DNA from 2 places in the Undibacterium sp. FW305-107 genome. Region 1 is predicted to be linked to the other one. Evidence: riboswitches for the same ligand, from Rfam matches in the RefSeq annotation. Region 1 holds a riboswitch; the other holds the start of a gene.

Region 1 (5,746 bases):
GCATTTGTGCCAACCATGGGCAATTTGCATGAAGGGCATCTCTCTCTGATGCGGCTGGCAAAAAAACATGGCGATCCGGTAGTCGCTTCGATTTTCGTGAATCGCCTGCAATTTGGCCCGAATGAAGACTTCGACAAATACCCGCGCACTTTCCAGGCTGACGTAGAGAAACTGGAAAAAGAAGGCGTGTATGTCCTGTTTGCACCAACTGAAAAAGACTTGTATCCAGAGCCGCAGGAATACCGCGTGCGCCCACCGGATGATCTGGGCAACATACTCGAAGGTGAGTTCCGTCCCGGCTTCTTTACCGGCGTAACCACCGTTGTACTGAAATTGTTCTCCTGCGTACAACCACGCGTTGCTGTCTTTGGCAAAAAAGATTATCAGCAGCTTATGATAGTGCGCAATATGAGCAAGCAATTTGCCCTGCCTACCGAAATCATCGCCGCGGAAACTTTCAGGGCAGAAGATGGCCTGGCCCTGTCTTCCCGCAATATGTATCTCTCGGCAGAAGAGCGGGCCGAAGCACCTGCCTTGTACAAAACACTCAATGAAGTCGCAGAAGAAGTGCGCGCCGGCCATCTGGATATGTTTGAACTTGAACGTCAGGCCATGGCAAAACTGGCGGCCCGTAACTGGAAACCCGATTACATCTCGATACGCAAACGCGCCGATCTGCAACCACCTTCTGCTGGTGATATCGCCCAGCAATCACCGCTGGTTGTGGTGGCGGCTGCTAAACTAGGTGGCACGCGACTGATCGACAATCTGGAAATTTGATGCGTCGCTTTCAATTGCTAACAGGCAGCCTTGCACTTGCAAGCTGCCTTATCGTGAGCCTGGCCTTACCTGTTGTTGCCCATGCATCCATCACGGTACTGGATGATGCACAACGCCAGGTTACTGTAGAGAAACCCGCGCAACGCATCGTCAGCCTGGCGCCGCATATTACCGAGATGCTGTTCGAGGCTGGTGCGGCAAATAACATCATCGCAGTGACCGATTACAGCGACTATCCCGAGGCGGCAAAAAAACTGCCTTCGATAGGCAATATTTTCGCACTGGACCTGGAGCGTCTGCTCTCCCTCAAACCAGATCTGGTCATTGTCTGGGGTACGGGCAATGCCAAAATCCTGGCCAATAAATTGCGCAGCAATCACATCACTGTCTTTGAAAGTGAGCCCCATAATTTTGAAATGGTGGCAACATCAATAGAAAGACTGGCGACATTGGCTGGCACTGAAAGTACTGGCAAAACCAATGCCCAAAAGTTCAGGCAGCGTCTCGATAATCTGCGCAAGACTTATCAATTGCCAAGCGGGGCGACACCGGTAAGCGTGTATTATCAAATGATACGCAGGCCATTGATGACTATCAATGACACGCATATGGTGTCCGACTCCATACGTTTGTGCGGCGGCAAAAATGTATTTGGCCAGCTCAAAGAATTGAGCTCCACCATCACCAATGAAGCAGTGCTGGCGGCGAACCCTGATGTCATCTTCAGCAGCGGTGAAAATATCGACAGCATGGCAGACTGGAAGCAATACCCCATCCTGACAGCCGTAAAGAAAAACAACTTCTACACAATCAAAGGTGACTGGCTGAATCGCGCCGGGCCGCGCATACTCGATGGTACCGAAGCTCTATGCAAGCACCTGGCCACAGCAAGAAGCAAATAGGCGCTGGCAGCAAACAATTTCTATTCAAGCGATAATGTTTGTCTTGCTTGCTGCCGCAAGCCTTACAGATTGATTGCTACTCATGCGCCAAGGTATTTTGTTTGCAGGCTCCGCGTATTTCCTCTGGGGCCTGTTCCCCATTTATTTCAAAACCCTGCACGACGTCCCTGCCCTGGAAATCTTGCTGAACCGCATGCTGTGGTCATTGCTATTCCTGGTTGGTGTTCTGACCTGGCGCAAGCAATGGGCCTGGGTCAGCACAGCAATCAGACAACCAAAACTGATAGGCGGCTTTGCCCTGAGTGCGGTGCTGTTGTCCGCCAACTGGTTCGTCTATATCTGGGCCGTCAATCATGGCCACATCGTTGATGCCAGCCTTGGCTATTTCATCACGCCTCTCGTCAATATTCTCATAGGCTCAGTCTTGCTGCGTGAAAAACTGCGCCCTGGCCAATGGCTGTCAGTAGCCCTGGCTGCTGTCGGCGTCGCCTGGTTGACCATACAGACTGGTCACCTGCCATGGATAGGCCTGGTGTTGGCAGCGACCTTTGGCACTTATGGCTTGCTGCGCAAGACCTCTGCCCTGGGTGCGCTGGAAGGCTTGTCACTGGAAACCGCCCTGCTCTTCCCATTTGCGTTTGGCTGGCTATGCTGGATGACTTTGCAAGGGCAAAACAGCTTCATCGCCAACAGTATGGATATCAAGATGCTGCTGCTCATCAGCGGCCCTATCACTGCCATTCCCTTATTATTGTTTGCTGCCGGTGCAAGGCGCATACCGATGACGACACTAGGATTGCTGCAATACATCTCGCCGCTGGTGCAGTTACTGCTGGGCGTCTGGCTATATCACGAGCCTTTCGACTCCAACAAACTGGCAGGCTTTATCGCCATTTGGGCAGCGCTGGTCGTCTATTCAGCTGAAGGTTTGTGGCGCAATTTCCGTACTGTCAAAATGGAAGTAAAGCCAGGCAGCTAAGCGCCAATTGCCGCAAAAAGGCTATATAAATGGTTTCGTGTTAAACTGCAGCCTACGCTAGGGGTCCTGGAAATAATATTTCCGGGTGAGAGAGTCCCTTCTACCTGATCTGGATAATGCCAGCGAAGGGAAGCGCAAAGTCCCGGTCCCTCCTGCTTCTTTGTTTGCTCCCGCGCTGTCATCCACAACGCATTAAAAGCAAACCAAGAGCACACCATGTCTGACTTTACTGTACGCCCCACCGTCATCGCCCTCTCCATCGCCCAGGCTTGCCTGTTGCTATCATCTGCGCATGCCCAAAATACACCTGGCAATGATAAATCGCTGCCAGAAGTGACGATCACAGGCAGCAAGGGTACCGAAACCAAGGTCGAACGCAGCAAGGTCACAGGCTTTATTGATGCGGCATTGCTGGATACGCCTAACTCAGTCAATGCCTTCAGCGTAACGCAGATGCAGGACCTGCGCATACGCCAGACCACGGATGCGATGAAATATGATGCCAGTGTCAATGATGCGTATAACGCCATTGGTTATGCCGAGCAATTCTCGATACGTGGCTTTGCCCTGGATAATTCCAGCAGCTACCGCAAGGACGGTTTTGCCATTCCTGGTGATGCTTCCATTCCTTTGGAAAATAAGGAGCGTGTAGAAATACTCAAGGGCATAGCAGGCTTCCAGGCCGGCTTTGGCACACCAGGCGGCATCATTAATTATGTGATCAAACGCCCTGCCAGCTATGCAGTTCGCTCTGCCACATTTGAAATCAGCGAGCGCGGCACTGTATATGGCGCCGCCGATATTAGCGACAATTCCAGCGACAAGCAATTTGGCTTCCGCATCAATGCAGCGGGTGAACGCCTGCGCTCTTATGTCAAAGGCGCCGACGGTAACCGCCAATTTGTCTCTGCCGCATTTGACTGGCACATCACACCACAAGCCCTGTTGCAAATCGATGCTGACTACCAGCACAAATCGCAATTGTCGGTACCAGGTTTTCAATTATTCAATGGCACTGAATTGCCGCGTGGTGTACCTGCTGACTTGATGCTGAATGCCCAGCCGTGGGCAAGACCGGTAGATACCCGTAACAGCAATCTGGGTCTGCGTTTTGAATACCAGATCAATGCAGACTGGCGCGCCAGTGTCTCTGCCAACAAGCATGAATTCAAGCGCGACGACTACACAGCCTTCCCATACGGCTGTGGTGCCACCAATCTGTATCCAGGTTATTGCGCGAACGGTGACTATGATGTGTATGACTACCAAAGCGTAAATGAGTCCAAATCACTGTGGGGTACGCAGGCCCTGTTGAATGGCAAATTCAATGTGGGTGGCATGCAGCACGAACTGGCTGTTGGTCTTAGCAATTCACAGCGTAAAGATTATTTTGGTGACTATGTGTATGACTATGCTGGCAGCAGCAATTTGTTCCGCCCTATCAGCGTAATGCCATCGGCAAATAAAACAGGCCCGGTCTTCTTGCGTCGCACTGACAAGGAATGGTCAGTATTTGTACAAGACATTATCAGCCTGCAAGACAATCTGAAGTTGCATCTGGGTCTGCGTCATCTGAATATCTCGCGCACGCAATTCGATAATCCTGGCTATGACCAGAACAAGTTCCTGTCGACGGTCGCATTGGTATTCAAACCAGTACAGCAAGTTTCTGTATACGGCAGTTTTGCGCAAGGCCTGGAACATGGTGGTATCGCCCCTTTTGGCACCAGCAATGAAAACAAAATGCTGAACCCGGGCAAATCCACACAAATTGAATTTGGCGTGAAGGCAGATGTGCAGCGTGACCTGAGCCTGTCTGCAGCCATCTTCCGCATCAAGAAGCCCCTGGAATATACCAATAGCAGCAATACCTACGTCAGCAATGGTGAAGCCCTGCATACCGGTCTGGAGCTCTCTGCCCAGGGCAAGCTGACCTCACAATTGAATCTGGGTGCCAGCCTGACTGCACTGGATGCCAAACAGCAAAACACCGGCATCAGCAGCCTGGACGACAAACGTGTCATGAATGTGCCACGCTTCAAATCGACTGTGTATGCTGATTATGCAGTGGCTGAAGTCAAGGGTTTGAATGTGAATGCAAGTTGGCAATATGCCAGCAGCAAGGCATTCAGCCCGGACAACAGCGTTACCGTGCCTGGCTATCATGTCGTCAATCTGGGTGCGCGCTATGCAACGCAAATTGGTGGTACTGCCACTACCCTGCGCTTTAATATCGATAATGCGCTGGACAAGTTTTACTGGCGTGATGTGACGCAATCACTGGGTGGGTATTTATTCCCTGGTGCTCCACGTACTTATAAAGTGTCGGCACAATTCGATTTCTGATACAGCATGCCTTGCTCAAAAAGCGATGCCAGTTTATCTGGCATCGCTTTTTTATTGCCCGCAGTACTGCTATTTAATACTTTTCAGTCTATACGTGGCATTAGATACAGACTATGTCATCCTTAAGGCTCGCATTCAAGCAAACCTATGGGTAAGGACATGATGAATACCTTCAAGTATATTTTTGTGATCGCAGGCAGCCTGCTCGCCAGCCTTGCAAGCGCGGAAGAAGTATTTAAATGCCGCGCCAGTTTCCCCGATTTTGGGAATGGCAAACGGCAGTTTGAAATACGGATAGACAAACTGGCAGATGGCAGGCTCGCAGGGGAAATTGACGGCAAGCCCGCCAATCCGGATATAAAGATGAAAGAGTATTTGATATCGCCTGCACTGGACTATGAGACAGACCCCTATTCAGCCGCCTTTGGCAAGCTCAATGAGGCAGAGACGTCCCTCATTCATATCCATAAATTGCAGCAAAACCCCTATGCCGGAGAAAAGCCACTCGTCTCATTCCCTTTAAAAGAAGTGAGCAAGGTTCATTATTACGATATGGTGGGCGGGGCGGGTAGTAAAGCCAACAAATTTGGCGGCACTGTAATTTTTGAAGTCTATAACAAGTCAGGCAAACGCCTGGGCCGCGTATTCAGGTCCATCATGGTCGCTGACTGCATTTGATTGCGCCCCTTGCCCAGCACAATCGTGAAGGCAAGGAATGAGAAGCAAGGCGCTGGAAAAA
Region 2 (5,746 bases), on a different contig from region 1:
CAATCAACGAACGAATCAACCGCCACCAATCGCCCTGACTACATCAACCTTATCATCCACTTGCAACTGATGCTCTGGCCATCGCGACCGCGGGATAATCTGCCGGTTCACCGCCACCGCAATTGCCTGCTGCGACAAATTCAGTTCGGCAATCAAATCCGCCAGCAGCACGCTCGCCAATTGCCGTTTTTCTCCATTAAGCTGTATCTCCACCATGGCTATTGCTTCTTGTAGATTTCCGCACCGGATTTGATGAACTCGACGGCTTTGACTTCCATACCCTGTTTCAGCGCCTGGATCTCGCTGATACCCTGCGCATTGGCATAGTCGCGCACTTCCTGCGTGATTTTCATGGAGCAGAAATGCGGGCCGCACATGGAGCAGAAATGGGCGACCTTGGCAGAATCTTTGGGCAGTGTTTCATCATGGAATTCACGTGCCTTGTCGGGGTCGAGACCGATGTTGAACTGGTCTTCCCAGCGGAATTCAAAGCGCGCCTTGGAAAGAGCATTGTCACGTATCTGCGCACCTGGGTGGCCTTTTGCCAGGTCGGCTGCATGGGCGGCGATCTTGTAAGTGATGATGCCATCCTTGACGTCGACCTTGTTTGGCAAACCCAAATGTTCTTTCGGTGTCACGTAGCACAGCATGGCAGTGCCGTACCAGCCTATCTGTGCCGCGCCTATGCCGGAAGTGATGTGGTCGTAGCCGGGGGCGATGTCAGTCGTCAGAGGGCCGAGAGTATAAAAAGGCGCTTCATGGCATTGCTCAAGTTGCAGGTCCATGTTTTCCTTGATGAGATGCATGGGCACATGGCCCGGGCCTTCTATCATGACTTGCACATCATGTTTCCAGGCGATCTGCGTCAGTTCACCCAGGGTTTTCAATTCACCTAACTGTGCTTCATCATTGGCATCATAGATGGAACCTGGACGCAGGCCATCGCCGAGGCTGAAAGACACATCATAGGCTTTCATGATTTCGCAAATGTCTTCGAAATGCTCGTACAGGAAGCTTTCTTTATGATGGGCCAGACACCATTTCGCCATGATGGAACCACCGCGTGAAACGATACCGGTCAGGCGCTTGGCTGTCATCGGCACATATTGCAGACGCACGCCTGCATGGATGGTGAAGTAATCGACACCTTGCTCAGCTTGTTCAATGAGCGTGTCACGGAAAATTTCCCAGGTCAGGTCTTCTGCTTTGCCATTCACTTTTTCCAGTGCCTGATAGATGGGCACGGTGCCGATAGGTACGGGTGAATTGCGGATGATCCACTCACGGGTTTCATGTATGTGCTTGCCAGTGGAAAGATCCATGACATTGTCGCCACCCCAGCGTATTGCCCAGGTCATTTTTTCTACTTCTTCACCGATGGAAGAGGTCACTGCAGAATTACCGATATTGGCATTGATCTTGACCAGGAAATTACGGCCTATGATCATCGGTTCGATTTCAGGATGATTGATATTCGCAGGAATAATCGCACGGCCACGGGCGATTTCCGAGCGTACGAATTCTGGCGTGATTTCTTCAGGGATCGCGGCCCCGAAAGACTGACCCGGATGCTGGCGGCCCATGACTTCTGCCAGCTTGCTGCCCATGGGGCCAGAGGCTTTCAGGTTTTCGAGATATTCTTTCCTGCGCAGGTTTTCGCGTATTGCAACAAATTCCATTTCAGGTGTGATGATACCCTGGCGTGCATAGTGCATTTGCGAGACATTCTTGCCTGCCAGTGCGCGCCGTGGCAGGCGTTTCAGATTGAAGCGCAATTCAGCCAGCTTGGGGTCATGCAGGCGGGCGATGCCGTATTCAGATGTCGGGCCAGCCAGTTCTTCAGTGTCATTACGCTCGGCTATCCAGGCACCGCGTACGGATGCCAGGCCAGAGCGGATATCGATTTTTACTTCAGGGTCGGTGTAGGGGCCGGAGGTATCGTAGACATAGATAGGTGGATTTTTCTCCGAACCAAACATGGCTGGTGTATCTGACTGGCTGATTTCACGCATGGGTACGCGGATATCGGGGCGGCTACCCTGTACATAGGTCTTGCGGGAATTCGGCAGTGGCTGAATGGCTGCCTCGTCTACCGTAGCGGTAGCGGACAGGAATTGCGGGTTGGCGTTCATTTTGGCTCCTTTGCTTTGTTGGCATGGAGCCAGCAAAGGAGTTTCCAAAACTGGTGCGCGCAGATCAATACATAACACAGGCGGCACAAACTTCGGCAGCTTCCCTTCGCTGGCATTATCCAGATCAGGTTCGAGGGTATTTCTCACCCGCCAACAAAATTGATGGCAGGACCCCTAGCATTTTTTCTTCGGGTTCTGAATTAAATCCAGAACCGCGACGACGGCAGATTATACGACTTTTTTAAACTCTGGTGCTTTATTTGATTTCGCTGGCCAATTCTGTATCTTGCATTGTTGACGATGGTGCAAGATTGCTTTCCGGCAGTTTTACTGGCCCATGCACTTCTACCAATTCGACCATACCCGCCTTGATGGCGGCCGACAAATCATGATCCAGTACCGGCAAGGCTTCTTCATAGGCAATCAATAATTTACTGACACCATAGGCACGGTTGCGGCCATTGACCTTGCCCAGATATAACGCCATGTCGGCAATTTGCAGCGCTTTTTCCCAGTTGCAAACTGCTTCTGGCAAGCCAGAAAATGGCAGGCTGATGAAACCTGCAGTCAAGGTAACAGGCACACTGGCGCCCTCGACTTCGATGTTCTCTTCACCGATGCTACGCAAAATACGCTCTACCAGTCCCTTGAGTTGTGCAGGATTAGAGCGTGGGGAATAAATCAAAAACTCTTCCCCACCCCAGCGCAACACCATGTCGCTATCGCGCACTGTACTGCGCAAACGGCGCGCCACTTCTATCAGGACAGCATCGCCGGTTGCATGACCAAAGCTGTCATTGATATTTTTGAAGTGATCGATATCCATGAGAATTAAACAATCCGGATTATCAAGCGCATCTTCGCGCCTTTCACCTTCCGGCAATATGACTCTGCCCTTCATCATATCGACAAAAGAGCGGCGGTTATATAAACCAGTCAGGGGATCACGCACGGCATGAAATTCAAGTTGCTCATTCACTTCGCGCAGTTTTTCATTGGTCTTGCGTACCCGTCTGTACAAGAAGAAGACGACTACACCCACCATCACCATGATGATGGCAGCCAGCATCAACACCACTTGCTGCAACTGGCGGTTTTTGATGTCGGCATCCTTGAGCTGGTTTTCACGCGCCAGCAATTCAATCTGTTTTTGTCTTTGCTGGGCATTGAATTGTTCTTGCAGGGTGGCTACAGCCCGCGCGCGATCAGAGCGGAATAATTCATCACTGAGTTTTTGTTGTTCACGTACGGTTGCCAACGCTTCTTTATACATGTCAGCGGCTTCGTACATATTGCCAATTTCGCTGAGCAGGTTTTCCACATCCGACTTGGAACCTGTCTCCATGAAAAACTTCTTGGCCTCGTTGATGAAACCTATACCCTGAGAAAATTTCTTTTGTCCTGCCAGCGCAAAACCTATATTCGCTTTGGCGATGGCAATTGCAAAAGGGTCATTCACGGCCTGGGCTTTTTCCAGGGAGAAGCGGGCGGCGCGCTCGGCCTCGGTGAACTTGCGCACATGCAGGTAATAATCAGCAATATTGCCCAAAGCGGTTGCCGCCACGGCTGGCATGCCAGCTTCAGTGGATATCTGCAATACCGTCTTGTAAGCTTCCAGAGCTTCATCATGGCGCCCAAGGTCTATCAGTGCCAGACCACGTGTCATTTGCAAGGATGAGGTAATCTTGGGTGATTCTATTTTAGGCTGCATCGCCAATGCATCGTTGGCAGTTTCCAGGGACTTTTCAGCATTGTGCATATTCAGATATAGCCTGGCGATGGATTCCATGCGGTACATCTTGGCCTGGGCACGCCTTCTTGGTATCTGATCTGCCAGTTTCAGCGCCTCAAGAAAATAAGGCAGGGATTTATCAAAATTACCTATCGCCAGTTGCACCATGCCGAAGGCGATATTCAGGCGCATGAGTACTTCCGCATTTTTTGAATCACGCAGGCTTTGCTGTATATCATTGAGCTTCACCAGTGCCATGGCAAACTTGCCCTGATCCAGTAACTGAAAGGCTTCACCTATCAGCGCCATGTTGATCATGTCATTATCTTTTTGCAACCTGGCGAGTTGCAGCAACTCTGCATTGGCAGCATCGGCTTCCTTGATCTTGCCAGCGTCATACAAGATGCCTATCAGTGTCTTCAGGACTTCGGCCCGCAAGAAGTAATCTGCATCCTTGCCTAATTTGTCTTTGTATTCCTGCAGTTGTTTGAGTGCGGCGGTATTGTCACGGTCAGACAGCGTATGTATCGCTTCGATCTCAGAAAAATCAGCTTGAGGTTTAGCTTGCGCATGTGCCGTCGTGTTCATGCATAGCAAGAAGATAGCCAGCAAACCCGGCATCAGGCTGGTTTGCCATTTAGGTAGTTGAAGCTGCAACATGCAAGCCCTCATTGATCGATCCGAGTCTCTAATAATTTTTATCAAGGCTGCAGCAAAACTGCGTCAGCCCCAGGTTTCATTTACCTGTCTGATCCAGAAATACGCTGCCCACTTGCGACAATATTTCGTCTTCCAGTTGCTGCGCCGGTATAGGTTTGCTCAAGTAAAAGCCTTGCAGGATATCGCAGGATTGGGCGCGTAAAAATTCCAGTTGTTCGCGGGTTTCCACCCCTTCAGCCACTACCTCCAACCGCAGACTATGTGCCAGCGCAATGATGCCGGTGACAATGGCGGCATCGTCGGCATCACCAGGAATATCGCGCACGAAGGAGCGGTCTATCTTGATGATATCGACAGGAAAGCGTTTCAGATAAGACAGTGATGAATAGCCAGTACCAAAGTCATCAATGGTCAACCTGACACCGAGGCTGCGCAGACGGTCCAGTATGGCCAGAGTATCTTGCGCATGCTCCATCAGCGTGCTCTCGGTAATTTCCAGTTCCAGCATTTTCGCGGGCAAGCCGGTATCGAACAAGACTTGTTCTACCGTATTGGCAAAATCCTTTTGCAATAACTGGCTGACAGACAAGTTCACTGCAACCCGCAGATGGGACATGCCCTTATCCATCCAGTTGCGCATCTGGGCGCAGGCCGTACGCAATACCCATTCACCGAGCGCAATAATCAAACCGGTTTCTTCTGCCATCGGTATGAATTCCAGTGGCGACACCATGCCACGGGTAGGATGGAACCAGCGCACCAGTGCTTCTGTACCGATGATCTCACCAGTATCCATACGTGCCTGGGGTTGATAGAAAACTGCCAGCTCATTACGTTCCAATGCACGGCGCAAATCATTTTCCAGACGTACCCGTTCAGAGATCGAATGCTCCATCGCCGCTTCAAAAAACTGGAAGTCGGTATTGGTTTTCTTGGCGCGGTACATGGCGGTATCTGCATGTTTGACCAGGGTGCCTACGTCCATGCCATCACTGGGATAAACAGAAATACCTATGCTGGCGGTCACGAAAATATCATGACTATCAATCTGGAAAGGCTTGGCCAGAGTGCGGCAGATATTTTGCGCAGCCGATGCCGCAGCCGCCGGGTCAGCCAGCTCGCTCAATACCACGGTAAATTCATCGCCCCCCAGGCGTGCCACGCAATCGGCATTACGTACGCTGCGACGTATGCGCTGCGCCACGGCAATCAACAGACGGTC

Evidence for each region. Region 1 has a riboswitch for thiamine pyrophosphate ahead of AC3WQT_RS04965 (TonB-dependent siderophore receptor). Riboswitches for the same ligand answer to the same signal wherever they lie in the genome.
Region 2: linked by a shared signal. The riboswitch ahead of thiC (phosphomethylpyrimidine synthase ThiC) and the one ahead of AC3WQT_RS04965 (TonB-dependent siderophore receptor) in region 1 are both predicted to bind thiamine pyrophosphate.

The regions. Positions count from the first base shown of each region.
Region 1 is NZ_JBYTAV010000002.1:196,870-202,615, reverse strand. It holds gene panC (pantoate--beta-alanine ligase) at 1-780, shown strand, start outside; gene AC3WQT_RS04975 (cobalamin-binding protein) at 780-1,682, shown strand; gene rarD (EamA family transporter RarD) at 1,765-2,661, shown strand; TPP riboswitch at 2,711-2,809, shown strand; gene AC3WQT_RS04965 (TonB-dependent siderophore receptor) at 2,878-5,007, shown strand; gene AC3WQT_RS04960 (hypothetical protein) at 5,167-5,685, shown strand.
Region 2 is NZ_JBYTAV010000001.1:861,502-867,247, forward strand. It holds gene thiS (sulfur carrier protein ThiS) at 16-216, opposite strand; gene thiC (phosphomethylpyrimidine synthase ThiC) at 219-2,132, opposite strand; TPP riboswitch at 2,217-2,318, opposite strand; gene AC3WQT_RS04005 (tetratricopeptide repeat-containing diguanylate cyclase) at 2,389-4,524, opposite strand; gene AC3WQT_RS04010 (EAL domain-containing protein) at 4,601-5,746, opposite strand, start outside.